DNA from 3 places in the Nocardia sp. NPDC058058 genome. Region 2 is predicted to be linked to each of the others. Evidence: riboswitches for the same ligand, from Rfam matches in the RefSeq annotation. Region 2 holds a riboswitch; each other region holds the start of a gene.
What was found. Region 2 has a riboswitch for S-adenosylmethionine ahead of ACFVUS_RS23140 (rhodanese-like domain-containing protein). Riboswitches for the same ligand answer to the same signal wherever they lie in the genome.
Positions count from the first base shown of each region.

Region 1 (4,741 bases), 680 kb from region 2:
GTGTTCATGTTCGCGGCATCCTCGGGCAATCTCATGTTCGCGTCAACGGGTTTCGATTCCCTCGTTCCCCCTGCGGATCCCTGATGAGGAAAACCGAAAAAATGCTTTCGAAGAAATTCGCCGCCACCGCGGCGCTGGTGATCGCTGCTCTCGGCGTCGCCACCGGTACTGCGGGAGCTGCCCCCGAGGCCGCCGACGCCGGTGCCATCAACTACACCGCCACCAATACCGATACCAACACGGTCATCCGGACCGATGCCGGTTCCATGGTCGTCGAGGACGGTGTCTTCAAGATCAAGGCTGCCAACGGCACCACCGTGGCCGGCACCGAGCTCAGCTTCCGGGTGGATGACTACGTCTTCCCGATCGCCGCGGAGATCAAGGATCACACCGCGACCCTGACCCCCGAATTCGTCGCGGACAAGGGTGTTTACAAGCCCATCAACCTGCCGTACGAGAACCAGGCTCCCTGGAAGTCGGATTACGACCGTGAGCAGGCCGCCTGGAACCGCATGACCCAGACCATCACCATGGGCGCCACCATCGGCACCCTGGTCGGCGGCATCGGCGGCGCGGCTGTCGGTTGCGTCATCGGCGGCGTCGCGGGGGCGGTGCTGACCGGCGCCCTGACCGCCATGTTCGGTGCGCTCCCGGCGGGCATCGTCGGCTGCATCGCCGGCATGAGCGTTATCGGCTTCCTGGGCACCCTCGCGGGCCAGATCCTGGTGACCGCTCCGGTCGCGATCATCGCCGCGTTCAACTACTTCACCACCATCAACCAGCCGACGCTGCAGGCGCCGGCGAAGTAGTTTCACGGTTTCACAGTTTCACGGCACGGCCCCCGCTCACACAATTCGAGCGGGGGCCGTTGCTTGTCAATACTTCGAATCATCAGGGTTGCAAGACTCCCGCGCGGCCCCGTCTTGCTCGATGCTGGCCGACGCACTGCACGAGAGATGAGGGAAGCAGTACATGAAGATGAGTAAATTCGCTGCTGTCGCCGTTTTGGTGACGGCAGCTCTGGGCGTGTCCGCGGGCACGGTCAATGCCGCTCCTGAATCGGATTCGGCCGCAATCAATTTCACGGCCACCAATTCCCAGACGAATACGGTCATTCACACCGATGCGGGTTCGCTGGTGGTCGAGGATGGTGTGTTCAAGATCAAGGCCGCCAATGGCGCCACGGTCGCGGGTTCCGAACTGAGTTTCCGGGTGGACGATTTCGTCTTCCCGATCGCGGCCGAGATCAAGGATCGCACCGCGACCCTGACCCCGGAGTTCGATGTCGACAAGGCTGTCTACCAGCCGGTCGCGCTGCCCTATGAGAACCAGGCTCCGTGGAAGACCGACTACGACCGTGAGCAGGCCGCCTGGAACCGCCTGAAGGACACCGTCGCGATGGGCGCCACCATCGGCACCCTGGTCGGTGGCATCGGCGGCGCGGCCGTCGGCTGCCTCATCGGCGGCGCCACCCTGGCCACCGTGACCGGTGCGCTGACCGCCATGTTCGGCGCCCTGGGCGGCGCGGTGTTCGGTTGCATCGTCGGCATGAGCGTCATCGGGTTCCTCGGCACCCTGGCGGGCCAGCTGTTCGTGACCGCCCCGGTCGCGATTCTGGCTGCCGCGCAGTACTTCACCACCATCAACCAGCCCTCGGTGCAGCCCGCCAAGTAGTCCGGACGCATCCGTTCCGCCGATGGTCCCGGCCGGAACGGATGGCACCGCGAGGATGGATGGAACCCGCTCGGTCGAACGACCGAGCGGGTTCGTCGTATTTCCTTGCGATCTCCGTGAATCCAATGGTGTCCGGAGTGCGCCCGCGGTGGTGCACTGGGGTGATGGGTGAGCTGACCTCGATTCGCGGCGATGCGGCCGCACTCACGACGGTGGATGGGGCGGATCTGCGAAAGACCTTCGCGCACTTCCCCAGTGGAGTGGTGGCGGTCTGCGCGCGGATCGGCGGGGTACCGCACGGCATGGTGGTGAGCACCTTCGTGCCGGTGTCGCTGGACCCGCCGCTGGTATCGCTGTGCGTGCAGTACTCCTCGGAGACCTGGCCGCGGCTGGAGAAGGCGTCACTGCTGGGGCTGAGCCTGCTCGGGACCGAACAGCAGGCCGCGGCGCGCAGTCTGAGTTCGCGCAACGGTGACCGCTTCCGGGATGTGGAACTGCGCAGCGGGCACGGCAATGCCGCGTTCATCGCGGGCGCCAGCGCCTGGCTGGAAGCCTCTGTGCACGAACAGGTTCCGGCGGGCGATCACGCGGTGGTGCTGTTGCGGGTGCATCGGCTGACCGCGCATCCCGATACCGAGCCGCTGGTATTCCATCGCAGCGGATTCCGTTCGCTGCACGACGGCGCGCCGCCGGGACTGACCGAGGCCGCCAGCTGAGGCCGTTGGCTGCGGCCCTCCGCTGAAATCATTGCCGCGCCATTGAATTCACGTTGATCCGGACCGGCGACAGTCGCCGGACCGGCTCGTAACGTCATCCTCACCATCCAGAGCGACCGAGAGACCTGGCTCGTAGAAGTCGCAGCAACCCCCCGATTCGGGTGCGGGTGCTACCGCCGGGACCGATGGAGGACAGATCCACATGAGTACCCTTGCCGCGCCGCCCGATTCCCGGGAGGAGGACGCACATCATGACGACGGCGCGCTGACCGTCGCACCCACCCGGCATCCGTGGCGCTGGGTGGCAGGCGGTATCGCGCTGCTGGTGGTCGCGCAGTTCGCGCACGGCCTGGCCGTGAATCCGGGCTGGGACTGGTCCACGTTCGCGCAGTACATCACGGCCGCCTCGGTGCTCTCGGCACTGAAGGTGACCATCGAGCTGACGTTCTGGGGCACCCTGCTCGGCTTCTTCCTCGGCGTCTGGCTTGCGATCGGCCGCCTGTCGAAAAACCCGGTGCTACAGGCTCTTTCGTGGGCCTACATCTGGTTGTTCCGGTCCATTCCGCTGATCGTGCAATTGCTGTTCTGGTTCAATATCGCGTACCTGTACAAGACGCTGTCGCTGGGCGTGCCTTTCGGACCGGCGTTCTACACCTTCGACGTGAACGGTGTGATCAGCGGATTCACCGCCGCAGTCATCGGTTTGGCGCTGCATCAGGCCGCGTATTCGGCGGAAATCATTCGCGCCGGGATCATTTCGGTGGATCAGGGGCAGTGGGAGGCGGCCAAATCGCTCGGGTTGCCCTGGCACAGGCAGTTCTTCGGGGTGATCGCGCCGCAGGCCATGCGCGGCATTCTGCCCAATGCCGCCAATGAGGTGATCAGCCTGTTCAAGGGCACCTCGATCGTCTCGACGATGGCGATCGCGGAGTTGTTCTACCAGGTGCAGGTGATCTTCGGCCGCAATGGCCGGGTGGTGCCGCTGCTCATGGTGGCGACGGTCTGGTACATCGTGCTCACCTCGATCCTGAATGTCGCGCAGTACTACATCGAACGCCACTTCGCGAAGGGCAGTGCGCGATGAGCGAGTACGCGGTCGAATTGCGCGGCATTCGAAAGTCTTTCGGCGACCTCGAGGTGCTCGGCGGGGTGGATCTGGCGGTGCGCACCGGCGAGGTCACCGTGATCCTCGGTGCGTCCGGTTCCGGCAAGTCGACCCTGTTGCGCACCATCAACCACCTGGAGAAGGTGGATGCCGGCACCGTCCGGGTGGGCGGTGAACTGGTCGGCTACCGCCGCCGGGGCAATCGACTGCACGAGCTGCCCGAGCGCGAGATCCTGCGTCAGCGTTCGCGCATCGGATTCGTCTTCCAGAACTTCAATCTCTTCCCGCACAAGACGGTTCGGGACAATGTGGCCTTCGCGCTGATCGGCGCGCTCGGCCGGCCCAAGGCCGAGGCGCGTGCCGAGGCCGCGCGGTGGCTGGAGCGAGTCGGCTTGGCGGACAAGGCCGATGAGTATCCGCGCCGACTGTCCGGTGGTCAGCAGCAGCGGGTGGCGATCGCCCGCGCGCTGGCCCTGCGCCCGCAGGTGCTGTTGTTCGACGAGCCCACCTCCGCGCTGGATCCGCAGCTGGTCGGCGAGGTGCTCGATGTCATCCGGGATCTGGCGCGGTCGGGTTCCACGCTGGTGATCGTCACGCACGAACTGGGTTTCGCCCGCGAGGTGGCCGACACCGTCGTGCTGCTGGACGCCGGGCGAATAGTCGAACAGGGCCCGCCCGCCCAGGTTTTCGACGAGCCCGCGCATGAGCGCACCAAAGCTTTTCTCTCGCACGCGCTCTGACGCGTCGTCCCCAAGTGAAGGAATGTCATGTCTTTGTCGAGTCGTCGCAGACGGATAAGCACCGCGCTCGCGGTCGCGATCCTGGGCCTGTTCGTCGGCGCGTGCGGTAACGGCGACGGTGGCGCGGACAGCACGCGCACGGTGAACGGCCTGACCTACGATCTGACCCCGCAGCAGTCCGGCCGCGTGCACGCGGACAAGGTGGATTCCATTGCGGCACAGGTGCCCAAGGCGATCCGGGACCGCGGCACGCTGATCGTGACCGGTTCGGCGGCGTCCGCGCCGCCGCTGCGCTTCCTGGCCAATGACGATCGCACCACGGTCGGCTCCGAGGTGGATTTCGCGAACCTCTTCGCCGACATCCTTGGCTTGAAAGTCGATCTGCGCACCGCGGATTGGGCGCAGAACTCGGTCAAGGTGGATTCCGGTGAGGTGGACGCCTTCATCTCCAATGTGACCGTCACCGAGGAGCGCAAGGAGAAGTTCGACTTCGCCACCTATCGTCT
Region 1 is NZ_JBHVSA010000002.1:1,171,183-1,175,923, reverse strand. It holds gene ACFVUS_RS20090 (hypothetical protein) at 102-809, shown strand; gene ACFVUS_RS20085 (hypothetical protein) at 973-1,674, shown strand; gene ACFVUS_RS20080 (flavin reductase family protein) at 1,839-2,390, shown strand; SAM riboswitch class I at 2,491-2,582, shown strand; gene ACFVUS_RS20075 (amino acid ABC transporter permease) at 2,593-3,474, shown strand; gene ACFVUS_RS20070 (amino acid ABC transporter ATP-binding protein) at 3,471-4,235, shown strand; gene ACFVUS_RS20065 (transporter substrate-binding domain-containing protein) at 4,263-4,741, shown strand, end outside.
Region 1: another riboswitch for S-adenosylmethionine. It lies ahead of ACFVUS_RS20075 (amino acid ABC transporter permease); the one in region 2 lies ahead of ACFVUS_RS23140 (rhodanese-like domain-containing protein).

Region 2 (4,741 bases):
TCGTACACGTTCGGCGGGATCTCGGTGGGCAGCAGTTCGTCGCCGGTCTTGGCGAGCACGCGCGCCACATCCAGGGCCACGTTGCCGACGCCCAGGACCGCGACCTTCTCGGCTTCGAGGGGCCATTCGCGCGGCACGTCCGGGTGGCCGTCGTACCAGGAGACGAAGTCCGCGGCGCCGTAGGAGCCGTCGAGTTCGATGCCCGGGACCTCGAGCGCGCGGTCGGCGTTGGCGCCGGTGGAGAAGATGACCGCGTCGTAGAAGCGCTGCAGATCTTCGAGGTTGATGTCGACGCCGTAGTCGATATTGCCGAGCAGGCGCACCTGCGGCTTGTCCAGCACCTTGTGCAGGGCGGTGATGATGCCCTTGATGCGCGGGTGGTCCGGGGCGACGCCGTAGCGGATCAGGCCGAACGGCGCGGGCATCCGCTCGTACAGGTCGATGCTCACGTCGGCGTCGGATTTCATCAACGCGTCCGCCGCGTAGATTCCGGCCGGGCCGGCGCCCACGATCGCTATACGAAGCGGGCGGGTCGCTGCTTGTTCGGTCATTCTTGGCGCACCCTTTGGTTGAACTATCTTGCCGTCAAGTCTCAGCCGTCTTTCTTAGCTTAGGCTAAGTTGACGCCCTCGCCCCGGGGTGCCCTTCATTGGAATCCCCGAAGCTGCAGCGTTGCTGCGTGGTCCTGCTATTTCCGTTTTCAACCGGAAATTCTGCTGATTCTATCGGTGGGCGGAAGCCCCCGCCCGCGCCGGTGCCGCGCAACTGTGCGGACGCCCAGCAGCGTGAAATGCCGGTGTCGCGCCCGATCGCACCGCCGTGACCGGGCATGATCGAGTCATGGAAGATGCCGACGACCAGCAGATACCGATCGATCAGAGCAGTGCGCGCAGCATGCTGCCATTCCTGGTCGCCGCGGGCGTCCTGGTGCTGGTGATCGTGGGAATCGTGGTCGCCGCCCTGGTTTCGCCGGTTGAGAAGAATGTCACAGATTCGGACCGGCTCGAGCTGGCCTCCCGCAAGTTCCTCCAATCCCGCAGCGCCACCGGCACACTGGACCCCCGCGTGGTCTGCGACGGATTCACCGAGGAACGCTCCCCGCTCGCCCCCGCCAAGGCGGGTGACGGTACCGCCTTCGACTTCGTGAAACTCGGCGATCCGGCGGTGACCGGGGACCGGGCCACCGCGCAGGTCACCTTCGATACGGCCGGGAAGGAATCAACCTCCACCTGGCACTTCACCCGTTCCGGCAGTCTGTGGCTGGTCTGCGATTCCTGACCCGCCGCGACACTCTGCACGGTTTGACAGGTGGGCCTTTTTTCGGTCAATCTCATCCCAGGTCATGAGTACCAGCGCCAAGCCCCGGCTGGCTGGTCGGCAACCCTCCTCCGCGGCGGGGTGCTCCGGGTGACGACCTGGCCGCGCATCGGGCAACGGTGCGGCAAGTGCGGATTCACAGGAGGTCGACAAGTGAGCTACGCGGGCGATATCTCGCCGAAGCAGGCGTGGGAATTGTTGCGGGACAATCCGGATGCGGTGCTGGTCGATGTGCGCACCGAAGCCGAATGGCGCTTCGTCGGGGTCCCCGACACCAATGGCATCGGGCGGCCGACCGCGCTGATCGAGTGGGTGGACACCAGCGGCACCCCCAATTCGCGCTTCACGGACCAACTTCAGCAGGCCCTGGCCGAGCGCGCCGCGGATTCGGAAGCGCCGGTGATCTTCATCTGTCGCTCCGGTCAGCGCTCCATCGGCGCGGCCACCGCCGCCACGGCGATCGGCATCTCCCCTTCTTTCAATGTCCTCGAGGGTTTCGAAGGCGCGCTGGACGCGCAGGGTCACCGCGGCAGCGAAGGCTGGCGCGCCGATGGGCTTCCGTGGAGGCAGTCATGATCACCGGTGGTTCATTCGAGCGGCCGCTGCCCGAGGGCGTCGGCCCGGCCACGCTGGGCGTGCGCGGTGGTACGCGCCGTTCCGGCTATGACGAGACCTCCGAGGCGCTGTTCCTGAACTCGGGTTTCGTCTACGAGAGCGCCGAGGCCGCCGAGGCCGCGTTCACCGGCGAGATCGAGCACTTCGTGTACTCGCGCTACGGCAATCCGACGGTCGCCATGTTCGAGGAGCGCCTGCGCCTGCTCGACGGCGCGGAGGCGTGCTTCGCCACCGCGAGCGGTATGTCCGCGGTGTTCACGGCGCTGGGTGCGCTGCTCGCCGCGGGTGATCGCCTGGTGGCCGCGCGCAGCCTGTTCGGCTCGTGTTTCGTGGTGGCCAATGAGATTCTGCCGCGCTGGGGCGTGGAGACCGTGTTCGTCGACGGTGAGGATCTGGCGCAGTGGGAAGAGGCGCTGTCGGTGCCGACCCAGGCCGTGTTCTTCGAAACCCCTTCCAATCCAATGCAATCGCTGGTCGATGTGCGCGCGGTCTGCGATCTCGCGCATAAGGCGGGCGCGAAGGTGGTGCTGGACAACGTCTTCGCCACCCCGCTGCTGCAGCGCGGTTTCGATCTCGGCGCGGATGTGCTGGTCTACTCCGGCACCAAGCACATCGACGGTCAGGGCCGGGTGCTCGGCGGCGCGATCCTCGGGTCGAAGGAGTACATCGACGGCCCGGTGAAAACCCTTATGCGCCATACCGGTCCGGCGCTGAGCCCGTTCAATGCCTGGACGCTGCTCAAGGGTCTGGAGACCATGCCGCTGCGCGTGCGCCAGTCCACCGAGTCGGCGCTGCGCATTGCCGAGTTCCTGGAACTGCATCCGGCCGTGGCCTGGGTGAAGTACCCGTTCCTGAAGTCGCATCCGCAGTACGAGCTGGCCCGGAGTCAGATGTCCGGCGGTGGCACCGTGGTGACCTTCGAATTGAAGGCGCAGGCCGAAGCGGCCAAGAAGCGCGCCTTCGAGGTCCTCAACGGCCTGCGCATCATCGATATCTCGAACAACCTCGGTGATTCCAAGACGCTGATCACGCATCCGGCGACCACGACGCATCGCGCCATGGGTCCGGAAGGCCGTGCGGCCATCGGTCTTTCCGATGGTGTGCTGCGGATTTCGATCGGTCTCGAGGATGTCGAGGATCTGCTGAACGATCTGGGCCGGGCACTGGCCTGATAGGAAGCCCCGAGGGCCGGAACCGTCATCGACGGTTCCGGCCCTTTGTCGTTTCGGTCGGAGTCCGAAGGATTGCGGCTATTGACAGCTTGCTGTCAAACATGACAGGATGCTGTCATGACGAAAACAGTTCACCTGGCCGTGTACGACACCTTCTCCGATTGGGAGCCCGGCTTCGCCACCGCGCACATCAACCGCCCGCTGTGGCATCGCGAGCCGGGGGAGTGGCAGGTCCGAACCGTCGGCGCCACAAAGGATTCCGTCGTCTCCATGGGGGGTGTGCGGGTCACGCCGGATCTGACCCTCGACGAACTCTCCCCGTCCGACAGCGCCATGCTGATCCTGCCCGGCTCGGCCACCTGGGAAGCCGGTGCGCTGAATGCCTTCGCCGATAAGGCGCGCGATTTCCTCGCCGCCGGTGTCCCGGTCGCCGCCATCTGCGGCGCGACCTTCGGCCTGGCGAGCGCGGGTCTGCTGGACGGCCGCAGGCACACCAGCAATGCGGCGGAATACCTTGCCATGAGCGGATATTCGGGTGGCGCGGACTTCGTCTACGAGCCCGCCGTGACCGACGGTGATCTCATCACCGCCAGCGGCACCCTGCCGGTCGATTTCGCCCGCGCCATTCTGGGCCGGCTGGATATCTTCGAACCGCACATCCTCGAGGCCTGGTATCTGCTCTATGGCAAGAACGATCCGGCGGGCTTCTTCGCGCTGGCCGAATACGAGGAGAGCCGCGCGGTGGCGACGGCATGACCCGCACCGAACAGGATCTCTTCAGTACGGCGGCGATCACGTCTTTCAAGCTGAACGGCCAATTCCTGGCCATCGCAGAGGAATTGGCCGGTCCGGCCGGGCTCACCGCGGCCTGGTGGCAGGTGCTGGGCGCGGTGCTGCACGAGCCGCTGCCGGTGGCGGGCATCGCCCGCGAGATGGGCATCACCAGGCAGAGCGTGCAGCGCATCGCGGATCTGCTGGTGGAGAAGGGTTTTGCCGAGTACCGCCCGAATCCGCAGCATAAGCGTGCCAAGCTGGTGGCCGGTACCGCGGCGGGTCATGCGGCGGTGCGGCGCATCAATCCGCAGCACGCCGAGATGTCCGCGCGGCTGGTGGCCGAGCTGGGTATCGAGCGCTTCACCCGGATCGTGGATTCGCTCACCGACCTGTCGGCCGCGCTCGAAGCCATCGAATCCGAGTAATCGCAGCGTCTTTCAGGCGTCGAACGGGGCCTTGGTCTTGCCGACGAGTTCCGCGACCGAGTGCAGTACGGCGGTGGGCCGGTACGGATACTGTTCGACGGTGGCCTGGGTGGAGATGCCGGTGGTCACCAGGATGGTGCGCATACCGGCTTCCAGACCGGAGATGACATCGGTGTCCATCCGGTCGCCGATCATGACGGTGGACTGCGAGTGCGCGCCGATTCGGCGCAGCGCCGACCGCATCATGAGCGGGTTGGGCTTGCCCACGTAGTACGGCTCCTTGCCGGTGGCGCGGGTGATGAGCGCCGCGACCGAACCGGTGGCCGGGAGAATGCCCTCACGCGAGGGTCCGGTGGGGTCCGGATTGGTGGCGATGAATCGCGCACCCGCCGAGATCAATCGGATCGCGGTGGTGATCGCCTCGAACGAATAGGTGCG
Region 2 is NZ_JBHVSA010000002.1:1,851,117-1,855,857, forward strand. It holds gene ACFVUS_RS23130 (FAD-dependent oxidoreductase) at 1-551, opposite strand, end outside; gene ACFVUS_RS23135 (hypothetical protein) at 841-1,278, shown strand; SAM riboswitch class IV at 1,339-1,454, shown strand; gene ACFVUS_RS23140 (rhodanese-like domain-containing protein) at 1,471-1,893, shown strand; gene ACFVUS_RS23145 (O-succinylhomoserine sulfhydrylase) at 1,890-3,104, shown strand; gene ACFVUS_RS23150 (type 1 glutamine amidotransferase family protein) at 3,222-3,860, shown strand; gene ACFVUS_RS23155 (MarR family winged helix-turn-helix transcriptional regulator) at 3,857-4,303, shown strand; gene ACFVUS_RS23160 (HAD-IIA family hydrolase) at 4,316-4,741, opposite strand, start outside.

Region 3 (4,741 bases), 1.7 Mb from region 2:
GCCGTCGTGACCGTCGCGCGAGTGCACGATCTCCAGGCCCTTACAGCCCGGCAGCAGATCCGCCAGCTCCTGCTGATTGCGCAGCGGATACAGCCGATCCGAATCCACGCCGCCGACCACGACCGGCACCGGCGTACTCTGCAACGCCGCCTCGACGCCGCCGCGCCCGCGACCCACGTCGTACCGGTTCAACGCCTCGGTGAGGTAGACGTAGGTGCCCGGATCGAACCGCGAGATGAGCTTGTCCGACTGATACTCGAGGTAGCTCTGCACCGCGTAACGCCCACCCTCCCAAGGGTTTTCGTCACCCTGGGCATGGTTCTCGAAACGGTGGTCGAGTTCGGCCTCGGCGCGGTAGGTCAGGTGCGCCATGCGGCGGGCCAGTCCCATACCGGTCATCGGGGCGCGCCCGGTGCCGTAGTAGTTGCCGCCCTGCCAGTCCGGATCGGACTTGATGATGGCGATCTGCGTGGTCTGCTGCCCCAGCTGATCCGCGGTGGCGCGGGCGCTGGCCGCGAGCACCAGTGCCGCCCCGACCCGTTCCGGATAGCCGATCATCCACTCCAGCACCCGCATACCGCCCATGGACCCGCCGACCACGGCGGCCAATCGGTCGATGCCGAGCAGATCGAAGAACTGCGCCTCCGCGGTCACCTGATCGCGAATGGTGTACTCGGGAAACCTTCCGCCCCAAGCTTTTCCATCCGGCGCCAGCGAGGACGGGCCGGTGCTGCCCTTACAGCCGCCGAGCACGTTGATCGCGATGACACACCATTCCCGGGTGTCGACGGCCTTGCCGGGACCGATGGTCCCGTCCCACCAACCGGCGGAGTCGTGATGCACATCCGCCGGGCCGACCACATGCGAGTCGCCGGTGAGCGCGTGCTCCACGAGCACCACGTTATCGGCGGTCGGGGATAGTTCGCCCCAGCGTTGCACGGCCAGCGTCACATCGGGAATGACGGCGCCGCTCTCCAGTGCCACATCCCCGATGGAGAAGCTGGCGAGCGTCCCGTCCGGCGGCGGTAGTAGCGCCGCCGCGGTCGGGACGGTGGTCTTCGAATCCGTATCGGCGGTCAACTCGCGGCCGCCGTAAGTCCGTTGCGCAGATCCGCCAGAATGTCGTCGATTCCCTCGATGCCCACGGCCAACCGCACCAGACCTGGGGTGACGCCGGAAGCGAGCTGCTCCTGCGGCGTCAGCTGGGAGTGGGTGGTCGAGGCGGGGTGAATCACGAGCGAACGCACATCCCCGATGTTAGCGACATGGCTGTGCAGCACGAGAGCGTCCACGAACTTCTTGCCCGCATCGACACCGCCGGCCAGTTCGAAGGACACGATCGCGCCGACGCCCTTGGGTGCCAGCTGTTTGCCACGCTCGAACCAGGGGGAGTCGGAAAGTCCCGCGTAGTACACCTTCTCGATGCCCGGCTGCTGCGCCAGGAACTCCGCGACCGCCTGCGCGTTGGATACGTGCCGCTCCACCCGCAGGCTCAGCGTCTCGATGCCCTGGGCGATCAGGAACGCGTTGAACGGCGCGACGGCCGCACCCAGATCGCGCAGCAACTGCACGCGCGCCTTGAGCGCGTACGCCGGTGCGCCCAGATCCGCGAAGACCACACCGTGGTAGCTGGGATCGGCGGTGGTGAACCCCGGGAACCGCGACTTGCCCTCGGCGTCGGTGACGGTCCAGTCGAAGGTGCCGCCGTCCACGATCACACCCGCGACGGCCGAACCGTGCCCGCCCAGGTACTTGGTCGCCGAATGCACCACGATGTCCGCGCCGTGCGCGAGCGGCTGGATCAGGTACGGCGTGGCGACCGTGTTGTCCACGATCAGCGGCACACCGGCGGCGTGCGCGACGCCCGCGATGCCCGGGATATCCAGAATCGAGCTGCTCGGGTTCGCGACGGTCTCGCCGTAGAACGCCTTGGTATTGGGCCGCACGGCCGCTTCCCACTGCGCCAGATCATCCGGATCGTCCACGAAGCTGACCTCGATGCCCAGCTTGGGCAGCGAGTAGTGGAAGAGGTTGTAGGTGCCGCCGTACAGGTGCGGGCTGGACACGATGTGATCGCCCGCCTGCGCGAGGTTCAGGATCGCGTAGGTCTCCGCGGCCTGCCCGGAGGCCAGCAGCAGGGCCGCCACACCGCCCTCCAGCGCGGCGATGCGCTGCTCCACCACGTCCTGGGTGGGGTTCATGATGCGTGTGTAGATATTGCCCGGCTCGGCGAGCCCGAACAGCGCGGCGGCGTGATCGGTATCGCGGAACGCGTACGAGGTGGTCTGGTAGATCGGCAGGGCGCGCGCGCCGGTGGCGGCGTCGGGGGCTTGGCCGGAGTGGACCTGCCTGGTCTCGAAGGACCAGTTGGCGGGATCCGTATCGCCGTTCGCGGGGGAGGCGGAGGGCGCGGTCGAGTCACTCATGTCGTGCTCCAGGTGGAAAGGTCGCCGGAATCGGCGGAGGCGGACGTTATCGGAAGGCGAATTGGCTTCGACAACAACACATCTCGGGTCCTCCTACAGTGCGCTTGCGCTCGGCCTTCGAGCGCCTGGTCTTCACCCGGAGCACCCCGCCGCTGCTGGAGGGTTGCCGATCAGCGAGCCGGGGCTTGGCGCTGATGCTCTTGACCTTGGCGCAGATTCTAACGGGGCGGCGCAATAGCCTCGGCGACGGGGAGGGCGCAGCTGCGAATGAACTCGTTGTAGGCGGCCGTGACGTTGTCCATGAGCTCGCGGGCCGATCCGGCGCTGGAGCAATCCGGGAATTCGGAGGCGGCGTCGAACTCGCACTCCATGCCCACGCGCACGATGCCGTGCCAGGTGGTCGAAATGAGCCGCACCGGCATGGAATTGGGGTCCATGCGCAGGCGTTCGCCCAGCACGGTGGTCATGGACAGGGTCTTGGTGTCGGCGGCGGACAGGCTTTCCGCGCGCACCGTGGCGTTGTTCTGTGAGATGCGCTGCATCTGCTGGAACCAGCGGAAGGGTGCGGGATTGTCGCCGTCGATGACCTGTTCGACGGTGGCCCGGAAGGCATCGAGCAGGGCTTGCAGTTCATTGCCGGTGATCGGCTGGGCGCGCAGCTGTTCGGCCAGGGCCTTGCCCATGTCCTCGACGGGGGCGATGACGATCGCCTCTTTGCTGTCGAAGTAGCGGTTGATGGTGCGCGGTGAGACATCGGCCTCATCGGCGATCTGTTCCACGGTGGTGGCGTCGAACCCCTGTGTGTCGCACAGCCGCAGCGCCACATCGATGATTCGCGTCCGGGTCTGCTGCTTCTTGCGCTCGCGCAGGCCCGGGCGGTGCCGTTCCAGGGTGTGCTGCCGCTGTGGGGAATCAGCGATCGTCGACGACTCGGCCATGCCGTCATTGTATAGCCGTCGGACAGGATTGTGACGTTAACGGCCAACTGTCTGATTGCGACACTTTTCTCTTGACGCCAAATGTCGGCCGGTGCCACGATGGAGCGAGCTGTTCGAACCACTCCCGAGGAGACGGCATGACCACTGGGACCGCGATCGACGCGCCCAACGAAACATCAAGTCAGGCAGGCGCTTCCAAGCGCTGGCTGGCGCTGGGCGTGATCGCCATGGCCCAGCTGATGGTGGTGCTCGACGCGACCATCGTCACCATCTCCCTGCCCTTCGCCCAGCAGGACCTGGGCATCAGTGACGGCAACCGGCAGTGGGTGCTCACCGCGTACACGCTGATCTTCGGTGGCCTGCTGCTGCTCGGCGGGCGGCTCGCGGATTACCTCGGCCGCCGCCGCATCTTCCTGATCGGCCTGATCGGCTTCGCCGCGGCCTCCGGGCTGGCCGGTCTGGCACAGAACACCGCGGAACTGTTCATCGGACGCGGTTTGCAGGGCGCGTTCGGCGCGCTGCTGGCTCCGGCGGCACTGTCCCTGGTGTCGGTGACCTTCACCGAGGCCAAGGAGCGTGCGCGGGCGTTCGGCGTGTTCGCGGGCGTCTCGGCGGGCGGCGCGGCCATCGGCCTCATCGTCGGCGGCGCGCTCACCGAATACGCCAGCTGGCGCTGGTGCCTGCTGGTGAACACCCCCATCGCGCTGCTGGCGTTCGCCGGCGCCATCGCGTTCGTCATCAAGGACGTTCCGGCCCCGCGCACCGGCGGGTACGACCTGCCCGGCGCGATCACCGCGACGCTCGGCCTGGTCTCGGTGGTCTACGGCTTCAGCCGCGCGGCCGATGACGGCTGGGGCGCGACCAGCACCCTGTCGCTGCTGGGCGTGGGTGTGGCGCTGCTGATCGCGTTCGTCGCCATCGAGCGGCGTACCGCGAATCCGCTGCTGCCACTGCGTATTCCGGGTGAAATCAATCGCGGCGGGTCCTTCCTGGTCGCGCTCATCACCCCGATCGCCATGTTCGCCATGTTCTTGAACCTGAGCTTCTACCTGCAGATCACCCTCGGGTACTCGGCGCTCAAGGCGGGCGCGGCGTTCCTGCCCTTCCCGCTCGGCATCGTCATCTCGGCCGGTATCGCCAGCGCGGTGCTGCCCAAGCTCGGACCGCGGCCGGTGATGTTGGTCGGCGCGCTGTTCGGCACCGCCGGGCTGCTCTACCTGGCGCAGCTCGAGCTCGGGGACAGCTATGCCACCCATGTGCTGCCCGCGATCCTGTTGATCGCGCTCGGTATGGGCGGCTTGTTCGTGGCCATGCAGACCACCGCGCTGCATCAGGTCGATGACAAGGATTCCGGTGTGGCCTCGGCGCTGTTGAACG
Region 3 is NZ_JBHVSA010000002.1:185,340-190,080, reverse strand. It holds gene ACFVUS_RS16030 (homoserine O-acetyltransferase) at 1-1,080, opposite strand, end outside; gene ACFVUS_RS16025 (bifunctional o-acetylhomoserine/o-acetylserine sulfhydrylase) at 1,077-2,426, opposite strand; SAM riboswitch class IV at 2,522-2,632, opposite strand; gene ACFVUS_RS16020 (TetR/AcrR family transcriptional regulator) at 2,645-3,364, opposite strand; gene ACFVUS_RS16015 (MFS transporter) at 3,502-4,741, shown strand, end outside.
Region 3: another riboswitch for S-adenosylmethionine. It lies ahead of ACFVUS_RS16025 (bifunctional o-acetylhomoserine/o-acetylserine sulfhydrylase); the one in region 2 lies ahead of ACFVUS_RS23140 (rhodanese-like domain-containing protein).